DNA from 3 places in the Paenibacillus sp. tmac-D7 genome. Region 3 is predicted to be linked to each of the others. Evidence: riboswitches for the same ligand, from Rfam matches in the RefSeq annotation. Region 3 holds a riboswitch; each other region holds the start of a gene.
What was found. Region 3 has a riboswitch for cyclic di-AMP ahead of FKP33_RS22850 (stalk domain-containing protein). Riboswitches for the same ligand answer to the same signal wherever they lie in the genome.
Positions count from the first base shown of each region.

Region 1: it holds a riboswitch for cyclic di-AMP, as region 3 does, so the genes downstream of both, FKP33_RS22650 (resuscitation-promoting factor) here and FKP33_RS22850 (stalk domain-containing protein) in region 3, are expected to answer to the same signal.
Region 2: it holds a riboswitch for cyclic di-AMP, as region 3 does, so the genes downstream of both, FKP33_RS11410 (APC family permease) here and FKP33_RS22850 (stalk domain-containing protein) in region 3, are expected to answer to the same signal.

Region 1 covers NZ_VIDW01000048.1:17,740-21,926, reverse strand. Annotated here, with positions in the region: gene FKP33_RS22660 (HD domain-containing protein) at 1-1,128, shown strand, start outside; gene FKP33_RS22655 (TatD family hydrolase) at 1,160-1,927, shown strand; cyclic di-AMP (ydaO/yuaA leader) riboswitch at 2,163-2,341, shown strand; gene FKP33_RS22650 (resuscitation-promoting factor) at 2,669-3,760, shown strand; gene rnmV (ribonuclease M5) at 3,875-4,187, shown strand, end outside.
Region 2 covers NZ_VIDW01000013.1:46,127-50,313, reverse strand. Annotated here, with positions in the region: gene FKP33_RS11425 (helix-turn-helix domain-containing protein) at 200-424, shown strand; gene FKP33_RS11420 (cold-shock protein) at 695-895, shown strand; gene FKP33_RS11415 (cold-shock protein) at 965-1,195, shown strand; cyclic di-AMP (ydaO/yuaA leader) riboswitch at 1,452-1,652, shown strand; cyclic di-AMP (ydaO/yuaA leader) riboswitch at 1,740-1,928, shown strand; gene FKP33_RS11410 (APC family permease) at 2,152-3,915, shown strand; gene FKP33_RS11405 (hypothetical protein) at 4,016-4,187, shown strand, end outside.
Region 3 covers NZ_VIDW01000049.1:24,713-28,899, reverse strand. Annotated here, with positions in the region: gene FKP33_RS22865 (hypothetical protein) at 1-59, shown strand, start outside; gene FKP33_RS22860 (AAA family ATPase) at 101-865, opposite strand; gene FKP33_RS22855 (polysaccharide deacetylase family protein) at 1,008-1,703, opposite strand; gene FKP33_RS22850 (stalk domain-containing protein) at 1,833-2,669, opposite strand; cyclic di-AMP (ydaO/yuaA leader) riboswitch at 2,671-2,829, opposite strand; gene FKP33_RS22845 (DUF6483 family protein) at 3,020-3,727, shown strand; purine riboswitch at 3,966-4,067, shown strand.

The DNA of each region.
Region 1 (4,187 bases), on a different contig from region 3:
GGCGCCGAGCATAGCCGGTTCTCGCATTCGCTGGGTGTTTATGAAGTAACACGCAAAATCATCTCGCAGTTCGAGCGTAATCAATATGAAGATTGGCCGAGAGAAGAACGTCTGTTATGCTTGTGCGCGGCGCTTCTGCATGATGTCGGACACGGTCCCTTCTCGCATTCGATTGAGAAAACGTTCGGGACTCACCATGAGGATTGGTCATGCCGAATCGTACTCGGCAACACGGAAGTCAACGAAGTGCTGAAACGCGTTTCTCCGACGTTCCCGCAGCAGGTAGCGGGCGTTATTGCCAAGACGTACCAGCAAGAAATCGTCGTCAGCCTCGTCTCGAGTCAGCTGGACGCGGACCGGATGGATTACCTGCTGCGCGATGCTTATTTCACCGGCGTAAATTACGGCACCTTCGATCTGGAGCGAATTTTGCGCGTGATGCGGCCGTATCAAGGACATATCGTAGTTAAGGAAAGCGGGATGCACGCCGTTGAGGATTATTTGATGTCCCGATACCAGATGTATTGGCAAGTGTACTTCCATCCGGTTACCCGAAGCGCGGAAGTCGTCCTGCATAAAATTTTTCAAAGAGCCAAACAACTGTTTGAAGAAGGGTATCCGTTCCACTTTCTGCTCGAACCGCTGCCCAGCTTGTTCGGCAATCGGCTGACCACAGAAGAATACCATTTGCTGGATGAAGCGTTGATGCAAACGGTGCTGATGCAATGGACGATGGAAGAGGATGCGGTGTTGGCTGATTTGTGCTCACGCTTCTTGCAGCGGCGTTTATTCAAATATGTAACGCTGGAAATTATGGACGTCGGCATGCTGGAACGGCTTCGTGAAAAAATAGGCAATCTAGGATTAGATCCCTCCTATTACCTGGAAGTCGATTTCCCGTCCGATCAATCCTATGATGTGTACCGGCCGGGCGAACAGGATGAGAAACTGCCGATTTTATTGCTCGATGCGCACGACACGTTGACGGAAATCTCGCGAAAATCCGAAATCGTGCGTTCGATCAGCGGGATCCAGAACGGAAAATACCACCTGTATTACCCGCAGGAACTCGTATTGAAACATCTTCCAGCTTTGGATAAAGAAATTCGGAAGCTGCTAAGATCTTAAACGACATATAGAAGATGAAGGAGAAAACGTTATGCTAATCGACACACATGCACACCTGAATGCGCCGCAATTCGATGAAGACCGACACGAGGTGATTGCGCGCGCAAGAGACAACGGAATAAGTCGAATCGTGAATATTGGATTTAATCGGGAGACGATTCCAAGCTCCTTGGCGCTGGCTGAGCAGTACGATTTCATCTACTCGACGGTGGGCTGGCATCCGACGGAAGCCAAAGATATGAGGGAAGAAGATCTCGCCTGGATCGAATCGTTGTGTCGTCACGAGAAAGTGGTTGCCATCGGCGAAATCGGGCTTGATTACCATTGGGATACGTCGCCGAAAGACGTACAGAATCGGGTATTCCGCGAACAAATTCGTCTGGCCCGCAGGGTCGGCCTGCCGATTGCGATCCATAACCGCGATGCGCATCAAGACGTCGTACAAACGCTGCGCGAGGAGAAAGCGGCGGAGGTCGGCGGCGTGATGCATTGTTACTCCGGCAGCTGGGAGACGGCCAAAATGTGTCTCGATATGAATTTTTACATTTCTTTCGGCGGCCCAGTAACTTTCAAAAATGCCAAGCAACCGAAAGAGGTACTCGAGAAGGTGCCGATGGACCGGCTTTTGATTGAAACCGATGCGCCTTATTTAACTCCGCATCCATATCGGGGCAAGCGAAACGAGTCCGCTTACGTCCGTCTTGTCGCCGAAACGGCGGCCGAAATCAAGGGCATTTCGATCGAGCAATTAGCCGAAGCGACGACTCGAAATGCGATGGAACTTTTTCGTTTAAAGTGAGTGTGTCGGGCTCTGGGAAACGCTTGCATAAACGCTGTTACTTATAGCGAATCGAGAAAAATAAAGAAAACAGCTAAATCGGTTCGTGCGAATGAGATATAGATGTATTTTATTCGCGTAATGAGTATATTTAAACGAAAATGGGTAAAAACCGTTCTTTTTTTATACGTTTGTATACTTTACAACCAAACCCCTCGCGTCGTACACTCAATAATAACTTCATACGATTACCAGAATTCCAACATCGCTGAGTTTCCGAAAGGAAAACGGGGGAACCACATCGCGGCGGTCCATTCATGATTGCCAAGGTGTTTTTTAGGGGTGAATCTCTGGGGCGGGCAACTGTCCCGGGGTAGGGCGACTCTCAAGTCCGAATCCGTCAGCTAACCTCGTAAGCGTCTAGAGAGAGGTAACGCATTGTCGTGTGCTTTTATTTTCATTTGGACAAAATGAGAAAAGTCACGGGAAGGTTCCTCTTCTCCGCTGACTTTTTTTTGTGTTTCCCGTAAAAGGGATTCGTGTCCAAGCTGGCTACTCTTTACACCCGAGGGGGGTGAATACGGCAGGCAAGTGGATACTCTGATGTCAGCAGCACAAACGTTGGTAATGGCAATCAAACAATTTACCATAGTCGCGTCAGAATCTTATCATGCATAACACTCGAATGGCGAGGCTTTAAGGAGGACCGAACAAGTGGGCGCTGAAACACCAGGGCAAACCCATGTAAGACGATCATCCAGCATGACCTTCGCGTTGCGATGGACGCATGAAAACTTGCGTATGATTTCGATTATCGCTCTCATTTCATTCGCTATGACTTTCATGTTCTTGATGATGTTGCACGGTACGGCCATTAAGCGCGTATCGATCGTTGTAGACGGACAGGAACGCACGTTCCAAACCCGGGAAGAGGTACTGCAACGAGTACTGGATGAGCAAGGAATCGCAGTAAGCGAGAACGACCGTATTTCCCATGCGCTGGATGCAAAGGTGAAATCGGGCGACCGCATTGCGATCACGCATACGACGCCGGTGCAATTAACCGCCGACGGCGAGACGAAGACAGTTTACACGGTTGGCAAGACGGTAGAGGCCGCTCTGCAGGATTTGAACGTCCCTGTGGGCGAACTCGATAAAGTCATTCCGGCTAAGGAAACGGAAGTAAGCCCTCATGCGGAACTGAAGGTTGTCCGCGTGACGAAAGAAACAGCAGATGTGCAAGAACCGATCGCATTCGATACAGTAACCAAGAGCGAGCCCCAATTGTTAAAGGGCAAAGAGCAAGTATTGCAGGAAGGTCAGAAGGGCCTCCTTGTGAAGAAGCTGGAGAAAGTGTATGAAGACGGCGTGCTTGTGTCGGAGCAGGTCGTGGATCAGCAAGTACAAACCGAGAGCAAACAACGCATTGTGGCCGTCGGGACGAAAAATCCGGTTGTCGTTCTGTCCTCTTCATCGCCGAACGTCGAGGAGTTGACCAAGAACGGCGTCAAATTCGGCTACAAGCAAGTAATCAAAAACGTTACGCTAACCGCTTATTCGGCGGGGGTGTCATCCACCGGCAAGGATGAAAGTCATCCGCAATACGGCGTAACTTCTTCGGGCGCGAAGGTAACGGAAGGTCGCACGATTGCAGTCGATCCTAAAGTGATCCCGATCGGCTGGTGGGTCTATATCGAGGGCATCGGCTTCCGCCGAGCCGAAGATACAGGCAGCGCTGTGAAAGGGAACAAGATCGACGTCTTTTTCGAGAACGGTGACTATGCAACTCGTTTCGGTACGAAGCGCGGTTATACGGTATACATTATCGGTCCCAAAAAACCGTCGGCGGATTAGGCGCTTGCAATTCGGAAAGACTACATTCATTATATATAGATCGGCAGATAAGAAGAGGTGCTCGTGAGGCGTCCCTCTTCTTTTTCTCTTGTTCACGAAGGAAGGTACGTGCACATGATTAAAGAAATTATCGTAGTGGAAGGTAAGGACGATACGGTAGCCATTAAACGAGCGGTAGAAGCGGAAACCATCGAAACGGGCGGTTCGGCGATCAATGCGGACGTTATTCGACGCATTAAGCTTGCGCAAGAACGGCGGGGCGTAATCGTATTCACGGATCCCGATCATGCCGGGGAGCGTATTCGCAAAATTATTACGAAGGAAGTACCCGGCGCGAAGCATGCCTTCCTGACGCAGGAGGCGGCGACAAGCAAGGGCGATATCGGCGTCGAGAACGCATCGGTCGAAGCGATTCGCACGGCACTGG
Region 2 (4,187 bases), on a different contig from region 3:
GGTATCTTAAGATGTAACCATAACCGTATGCCGGAAAACCGTACCCTGGCGGATTCCCCGCCAATAGCTGCGATGCCTCATCGTCTCGCCCATTTTTGGACGGTTGCCGCACCAGTATACGTGATCCTTCATAAACTGAATCTGACTGTATCCCTAGACCTTGTATTGATACAAAAACCCGGGCAAGGAGGGGTGACATTTGAAGGGCAGCGATCACAAAAGTAAATTTTTACTCACCAATCGCGAACGCGAAGTATTTGAACTGCTGGTGCAGGACAAAACGACGAAAGATATCGCGCAGCAGCTGTTTATCAGTGAGAAAACCGTACGCAACCATATCTCCAACGTCATGCAGAAATTAAATGTAAAAGGGCGTTCGCAAGCGGTTGTCGAGCTGATTAAGCTTGGGGAGCTGCAGATCTGAGGAAATCCAATGGACCTAACAAAGTCTTCTTTTTACGGTTCTTCTTTGCGGAGAATCGTAAGACGAGGGCTTTTTGGTTTGTGGAGGAGAGAAAAACTTGCCCTTTGCGTTTGAGTGTGGTATGATTACTTTAATCATATATTTGAAACCTTGATTCACATATTGCAAAGGGTTATCATTTGTGCGATGGTACCTTTTTCAATGTGTGAATTTTTTATTTGTTTCCAAAAATAAAAAGTACATGTTAAATAAAAATTTGGAGGTCATATTATGCAAACAGGTACAGTGAAATGGTTTAATGCTGAAAAAGGTTTTGGTTTTATCGAAGTGGAAGGCGGCAACGACGTGTTCGTGCATTTCAGTGCAATCACAGGCGATGGTTTCAAATCGTTAGATGAAGGTCAACGTGTTGAATTCAATGTCGTACAAGGAAATCGCGGTCCGCAAGCCGAAAATGTTGTAAAGCTGTAAACCCAAAGCAAGCTGCCCTAACAAATATGGAGGGCAGCTTTTCTTTTGGATCATAAGGAGGGGTTCATCATGTATTTTCGGAAAAAATTGTTAGAGGATATCCCTACGGAAAATACGATGATTTGGTCATGTGAAAATGAAGACTGTAAGGGTTGGATTCGTGACAACTTTGCCTTTGAATGTCAGCCGATTTGCCGACAGTGTCTTGCTCCGATGGTAAGCAGCATGAAGATACTGCCGTTGCTCTTAAACTCGAACATCGACTTTAAATCACTTAAAAAAGGTGTGCAGATTTCTTAGCTGTCGCCCCCCTAATCAAGCCTTCTTTTTACGTTTCCTCTATAAGAGGGATCGTGAGATGAAGGCTTTTTGGTTGTTGGGGAAAAGAAAAAACGCGATTCATCGAGTAAAAAGCATGAAATAAAAGACCGCATGATATGTAAGCGGTATCACGCGTCGTTTTATCAAAACGATGTCTAATATCTTGATTTCATCTGTTTTACAGCTTTTTTGAATAAGCGTATGATACAACTCATGAAAACAAAATAACGTTTCTAATTCTAATTCGCTTAATTTCCCTTTGGGAAAGCGGGGGAACCAAACTCGAGCTTTGCTTATTGGTGTGAGAGCCAAAAATCAAAGTTTGAAGGGGTGAATCCTTGGACACAAACATCGGTAGTGTTTTTGTCCGAGGTAGGGTGCAACTCTCACCACCCGAATCCGTCAGCTAACCTCGTAAGCGTTGTGTGGAGGAGATGGGGAAACTGTGATCGTCTAACGTGACCACAGGGGAAGCGCCTCTGTGGCTTTTTATTGCCAAAAACCGGGATATCAAAAATGAAATGCGTCTTTATCGCTGAGTCCTTTAGGGGATCGGGGGAACCATTCGGTAATGGGCAAGGTTGTTACACCGCTTATTACTTTGGGGTGAATTTCTAAAGCAATCCCGTACATTTGTACATTTGCTTAGAATAGGGCGACTCTTACGTCCGAATCCGTCAGCTAACCTCGTAAGCGTAAAAAGAGAGGCGATTTTGTCGTGCGAAAGATACGGTTTTTTTGCCGTACCCAGGAAGCCGCGAGAAGAGTCCTCTTCTGTCAGGCTTCTTTTTTTATGTCTCTTTAGGATTTGAAGATGTACAACCGTTTGTGACTTTAGGAGTTGATATTTAATGTGGATAAAAACACAGCAACATCGGGTAAAATATCCAAATCATGAAGCAGAGAATCGGCTTCAAAAGGGGGAAGCATTCAAGATGATGTCTGCTTTGAAACGGTTCTTAATCGGTCGTCCTTTGAAATCCGAAGAACTCGCGGAAGAGAAGTTGAGCAAATTTAAGGCTCTTGCCGTATTATCATCGGATGCACTGTCTTCTGTTGCTTACGGCACGGAACAAATATTGCTGGTTTTAATGACAGTAGGTTTTGTGGCATTATGGTATTCCATTCCGATTTCCATTGCTGTATTAGGGTTATTAACGATTTTAATTCTTTCCTATCGCCAAACCATATATGCTTATCCGACGGGGGGCGGGGCATACATCGTATCGAAGGAGAATCTGGGGGTGCCTGTCGGTTTATTAGCAGGGGGATCCTTATTAGTTGATTATATTTTAACTGTGGCTGTTAGTATTTCTGCTGGAACCGATGCGATCACATCCGCTTTCCCTGGCCTTCACGACCATCGTGTTCTCATTGCTATTGTGATGATTGCTTTTTTGACCATCATGAATTTACGGGGAATCACGGAATCGGCTTCTATCCTTGCTTATCCGGTTTACCTGTTTGTCACTCTAATTGTGCTTCTTATCCTGAGCGGGTTATATAAATATGCTGCAGGCGGTGTTTCTGCAGCGCCCCAAACTCATGATATGGCAATCTCGGGAATTAGTTTATTTATACTCCTTAAGGCTTTCAGTTCCGGCTGTTCCGCATTGACCGGGGTTGAGGCCGTATCTAATGCAATACCTAACTTCAAGGCACCGGCGGAGAAAAATGCGGCAAGAACCCTGATGATGATGGGACTTATTTTAGGCAGCTTATTTATGGGGATTAGTTTTCTAGCCTATACCTATGGCATTACACCGAGACCTGAAGAAACCGTCGTTTCCCAAATCGCCGCTTCCACGTTTGGCCGGGGGCCCATGTATTATGCCATACAAGCTTCTACGGCTTTGATCTTATTTCTCGCTGCGAATACAGCCTATGCCGCATTTCCGCTGCTTGCCTACATGATGGCAAAAGACAAATTTATGCCCCGTATGTTTACCGCCAGAGGGGATCGACTCGGGTTTTCAAACGGGATCATCGTACTCGGTGTTTTATCGGCTATTTTAATTGTTATTGCTCAGGGACATACGGAAGGCCTGATTCCTTTGTATGCTTTAGGCGTGTTTATTCCGTTTACCTTGTCCCAAACAGGAATGATGCGCCGCTGGTGGAAAATGAAACCGAAGGGTTGGGCTATCAGCTTTTTAATCAATACAATCGGAATGATCACAACGTTCTCCATCTGCTTAATCTTTTTGATTACAAAATTTTCACAAGTATGGATCATATTCCTTTTCCTTCCGGTTGTTATCTATTTCTTTATTCGTATCCACAAGCATTACCTGAATATGGCTAATGAACTGCGGATTGATCCGATAGCAGAGACGCCAGTGACCAAAGGAAATGTGATCGTTGTCCCGGTGGCAGGGGTTAATCGGGTCGTTTTAAATACGATCGGGTATGCCAAGTCGATATCAGAGAACATTATTGCCGTTTATGTTGCTTTTGACGACGATGATGCACAGAAGATGGAGAAAAAATGGGAGGAGTGGAATTCAGGCGTTCGGCTTGTTATTTTAAAATCCAGTTATCGGAGCATACTGAGACCTTTAATTAAATTTATCGATACAATTGAATGGAAAACCAGCGAGACGGATTATGTAACGGTGATGATTCCGCAATTTATTACAAGGAGTTGGTGGCACAATTTTCTGCATAATCAATCCAGTATATTAATTCGTGCCTATTGATTAAATCGAAAAGACGTTACGATTTCGACTGTACCTTTTCATTTGAAGCATTAATTAGAGCTGCTGCGTTCAGACCAAAATCCACGAATGGAGGCACCTGATGTTGAATTTATTTAAGCTGGCGAATCTTCATCCTGATATTGAAGCTGTTCACGAGGTCGTCCAGGCTTTAAAGGCTCGCATTGATGGTAAAGAAGTCGGAATTAAAATCCTGAAGAATGAAGCCGGTCATTACTTTTATGAACTAAGTCATTATTATAGAGGAGCGGATA
Region 3 (4,187 bases):
GACCCTTGGATAATCGCAGTCACCGCTACGATAATAAGAAGAACGGCAAACCGATCTAGCGCAGCAATAGCAAACAGGCGGAGTACGTGCGCCTGTTTTTTTACTCCTCGTCTTCAAATAAAGTACGGAGCATGCGTTCCCGATTCGTCATAAATTGCTTCGTGATCAAGTAGTGCTCGGTTTCTTCCAAAGTCGTCTTTTGTAAACCATCCGGGGTTAATTGATAATGAACGGCGTCCGGGTAACTCATCAGAATCGGCGAGTGCGTCGAGATGATGAACTGGGAGTTCTGCTCAACGAGGGTGTGGATACGTGCAAGCATCGACATTTGCTTCAACGGCGACAGTGCGGCTTCAGGCTCATCCAAGATGTAGAGACCGTTGCCTCCGAAACGATGGACGAATGCGGAGAAGAATGACTCTCCGTGCGACTGCTCATGAAGCGACTTGCCGCCATAGGAGTCGATGATGCGTCTTCCGTACGAAAATTCGCTATCCAATTGGTCGATATTCGTCGCCAAATTGTAATAAGTTTCAGCTCGAAAAAAGAATCCGTCTCTCGGTTTAGTCACGCCCCGAACCAAGCGGATGTAACGATAAAGCTCCGAATGGGAATCACGCGTCGAAAACGCAAAATTTAATGTGCCGCCTTCGGGATTAAAACCCCAGGCAATAGCAATCGCCTCCAGCAGCGTCGATTTGCCGGTTCCGTTCTCTCCGATGATATAAGTAACTTTGGGGTGAAGCTTTAACCCGGAGAAATCACGCAGAGCGGAAAGGTGGAACGGATAACGGGTGAAGGAAGGCACTTTATCCCGAAGCAGTTCGATGCTGCGGATATACGGGTCCTTGGTGGCGGTCGCCATCATGTATCAACTCCAGACAGGAACGTATGTACGCTTTTCTTCATTTATAATATCATAAATTATGTAATAATGGAAAACTAAAAATAAGTACATGCCAATGCTATTGCAAAGCCGGCCTCACGCACCAGTGGGCCGGCTTTGTTTATTTCCGCGTCTTCGCGATAAGATCGGACACGGTTACGAATTGATAGCCTCGTGATTTAAGCTCCGGCAGAATCCGCTTCAAGGCTTCAACCGTTTGCGTGCAATCCCCCTCCAAATCGTGAAACAACACGATGTCGCCGTTGTGCACGTTCCCGAGCACCTGCTGAACGATTTTGTCGACGCCGGGCTTGCGCCAATCCTTCGTATCCATATACCAGGACCACATCACGACGGTCAGCTTATCTTCTTTCATCGAATGGAGCAGCGTGTCGTTATAAAAACCTCCGGGAGGACGAAACACGTTCGGCATCTGTTCCGTAATATCAAAGATGACCTCCTGCGTTTGGCGAATTTCCTGAATCAACCGGTCGGGAGGATAATTTTTCAAATAATGATGGTCGAACGTATGATTGGCAATTTCATGTCCTTCGTTCACTTCGCGAATGGCGATGGCGGGAAACAACTGCACCCGTTTGCCGAGTACGAAGAACGTACCCTTGGCCTGATAGTCTCGAAGAATATCGAGAATCTGCGGCGTATAAACCGGATTGGGGCCGTCATCGAACGTTAATGCGATCAGCTTCTGATCGGTTTGCACGTTCCAGACGACTTCATCGCTGCCGGGCGCCGCGGCGCTCGCCGTCGTGCAGCAGAGCAGCAAGCAGAACATCAGCAGCATAACCTTCCTGAACATGTCACACCACCTCCGCCGGGATATTTACTTGTAGTTTCGGGCTAAACGCAGTGTGCTATCCACGAACAAAGGCAGGCAAATAAAAACAGCAGCCTCGAAAGGCTGCTGTTGTGGGGGGCTTACGGTTGCTTAAGAACCGAGAACGTACACTTTCACTTGTTGAATGCCGAACCGCGATGCTTGACTCGGGCTTTCAGGAACGAAGATGTCGATTTTGTTCCCTTTAATCGCACCGCCGACATCGGTGGCCGTTGCGTACATTCCGCCGGTTGGGAGCCCTGCATAGTTATATCCTTCGATATACACTTTGGAACCGAGGGGAATGATGTTCGGATCGACAGCGATGGTACCGAGCTTCAGCGTGTTACCCATATAATCCAGCGAGCCATACCCACCGTTCTCGCTTGGAGCAGCGGTATAGGCAGTAGCCTTCGCTTCAATGACTTTCACATAATTTTTGGCGATCGTCTTGGGACGATACCATGCCGGAGCGTGGTATTTGCCGTCCGTACCGAGAATGGCGATCCGGTTGTTCGCATCCCATTGGGTGGTCTTGCCGAACGTTTCGGCAAGCAGACGGAACGGGACGTAGACGCGGCCGTTCACCATTTTCACCGGATGTTCGATTGAAGCGGTTTGGTTATTAACGCTGATGACTTGTTCCCCGGTTGTGACCGATAAGGTCGTATCGCCGCTGCTGATCGCAACGTGAATTTGCGAGCCTTCCTGCTGCCAAGTCAGTTTATAGCCGAGTTTTTCGGCGATTGTCCGCGCAGGAACATGAAGCTTCGAGTTGCCGTCCAGAAGCGGCTGGGCATCCGGGAAGTGCACCAGCGAGTCGTTGATCTGCACCTTGATATCAGTGGGCAGATTTAACGGAGCGGCGTGTGCCGGCAGCGCTGCGGACAAAAACGCAGGCAACATCAAGCTGCATGCAAGAAGCATGCTTTTGAATTTCTTATTCAATTGTATCCCTCCTGTCAGCCTCCGAGGTTAGTTGTCGGGTTCGGGAAGAGGATTTTCCCTAAGCTGGCCCGCGGCAATCGCGGAACTCAATTATTCACCCCATGTGATGCGTCCCCCGTACGTTCAGAAAATGAACTGTTCGATTCGGCTTTTAAAAACTTACCATAGGTTGCCGTAATGGTTCAATGCATAAATTCATCCAGTCACTTCCTGTAATTGTAAATCGCGATGAATTTCGGCCTGAATCGATGTCCGGAAACAGGATCGGTGGTACAATAAAAACCTGTTCCTGCAATCTGCGCTCTAGACTTGGGGGCAGGACGATCTGTACAGAAACGGAGGCACCAGACATGTATCAGCGCGATTATATAATGAAGCTCATCGAGCAGACGGCTCGGGTAGTCATGAAAGTTTTACATAAACAGGCGTTATCGTTCCACGAGCGTATGGAATTGTTGAACCATGCGTTAAGGCAGCTCGTCGGTTTGGATTCCAAGCTGCTGCAGGCGTTGTCGGTGAAAGATTTGCTGGCGCTCCTCTCGCCTGGCGGACATCCGGATATCGGGAAGGCGCTCGCAGCCTCAGACCTGCTGTTGGCCCGTGTCAAGGTACTGCAGCAGGAAGGGCAGATACAGGCCGGGAAGGCCGAGGCGCTTAAATGGCTTGAGCTGCTGCTGACGATTCGTAAGATGGAGGAAAGTGCGGACTTGCGCGAGGAAACGGAGCGAAGGATCGAGACTGCGTTGGAATTGATCGGTCGATCGGGCATGGAGGCCTCCCAGCTCGAACTGCTTGTTCCTTATTATGATGAGACAGGACGGCTTGCTAAGGCGGAAGATGCGCTTTTTCACTGGATCGATGAAGTGAAGGGGGATGCATGGAACGAGCGGCTTTCACGCGTACTGGACATCGGCATGGAGATGTACGAGCGCTGGCTGACGGATTCGACATTGCAGCTGGAAGACGGAGGGTTATCGCGGGAAGAAGTACGGCAGGGCATGGCGGAGCTTGCGAAATTCAAATCAGGAGCCCGCAGGGAGGAGGCCAATGATGGATGAATGGATGTTCATGACTGGAGCCGGACTTCATGAATATGCCTTTTGCATACACTTACGTGGGAAATAGTGGGAATGACGGTGCCGGGATTCAACTGGCGCCGTTGTTTTTTAATGAGGAACATGGCATGAACATTGCGTGAAAAGCGAACTATTTTTCATTAATATAATGGAATGTTCGTGTTTTCTAGTTGACACGGTGTGTTAAAGCCTGCTAAACTAAGGAAGTGAAAGAGCTTGAGGAAAGTTAGTTAAATAGTCTCGTATATCGTCGGGAATATGGCCCGAAAGTATCTACCCGAAAACCTTAAATTTTTGGACTACGAGTAAGTGTTCATGAAGAGGTCGGCATGTTCTGTGCCAGGCCTTAACTTGCGCTTAGGGGTATTTCTTGTCGTCCTGCCGATAGACTGCACTATAAGTTCAGTATCTATCCGAAGGGCGTTTTTTATTTGTTAGCGAT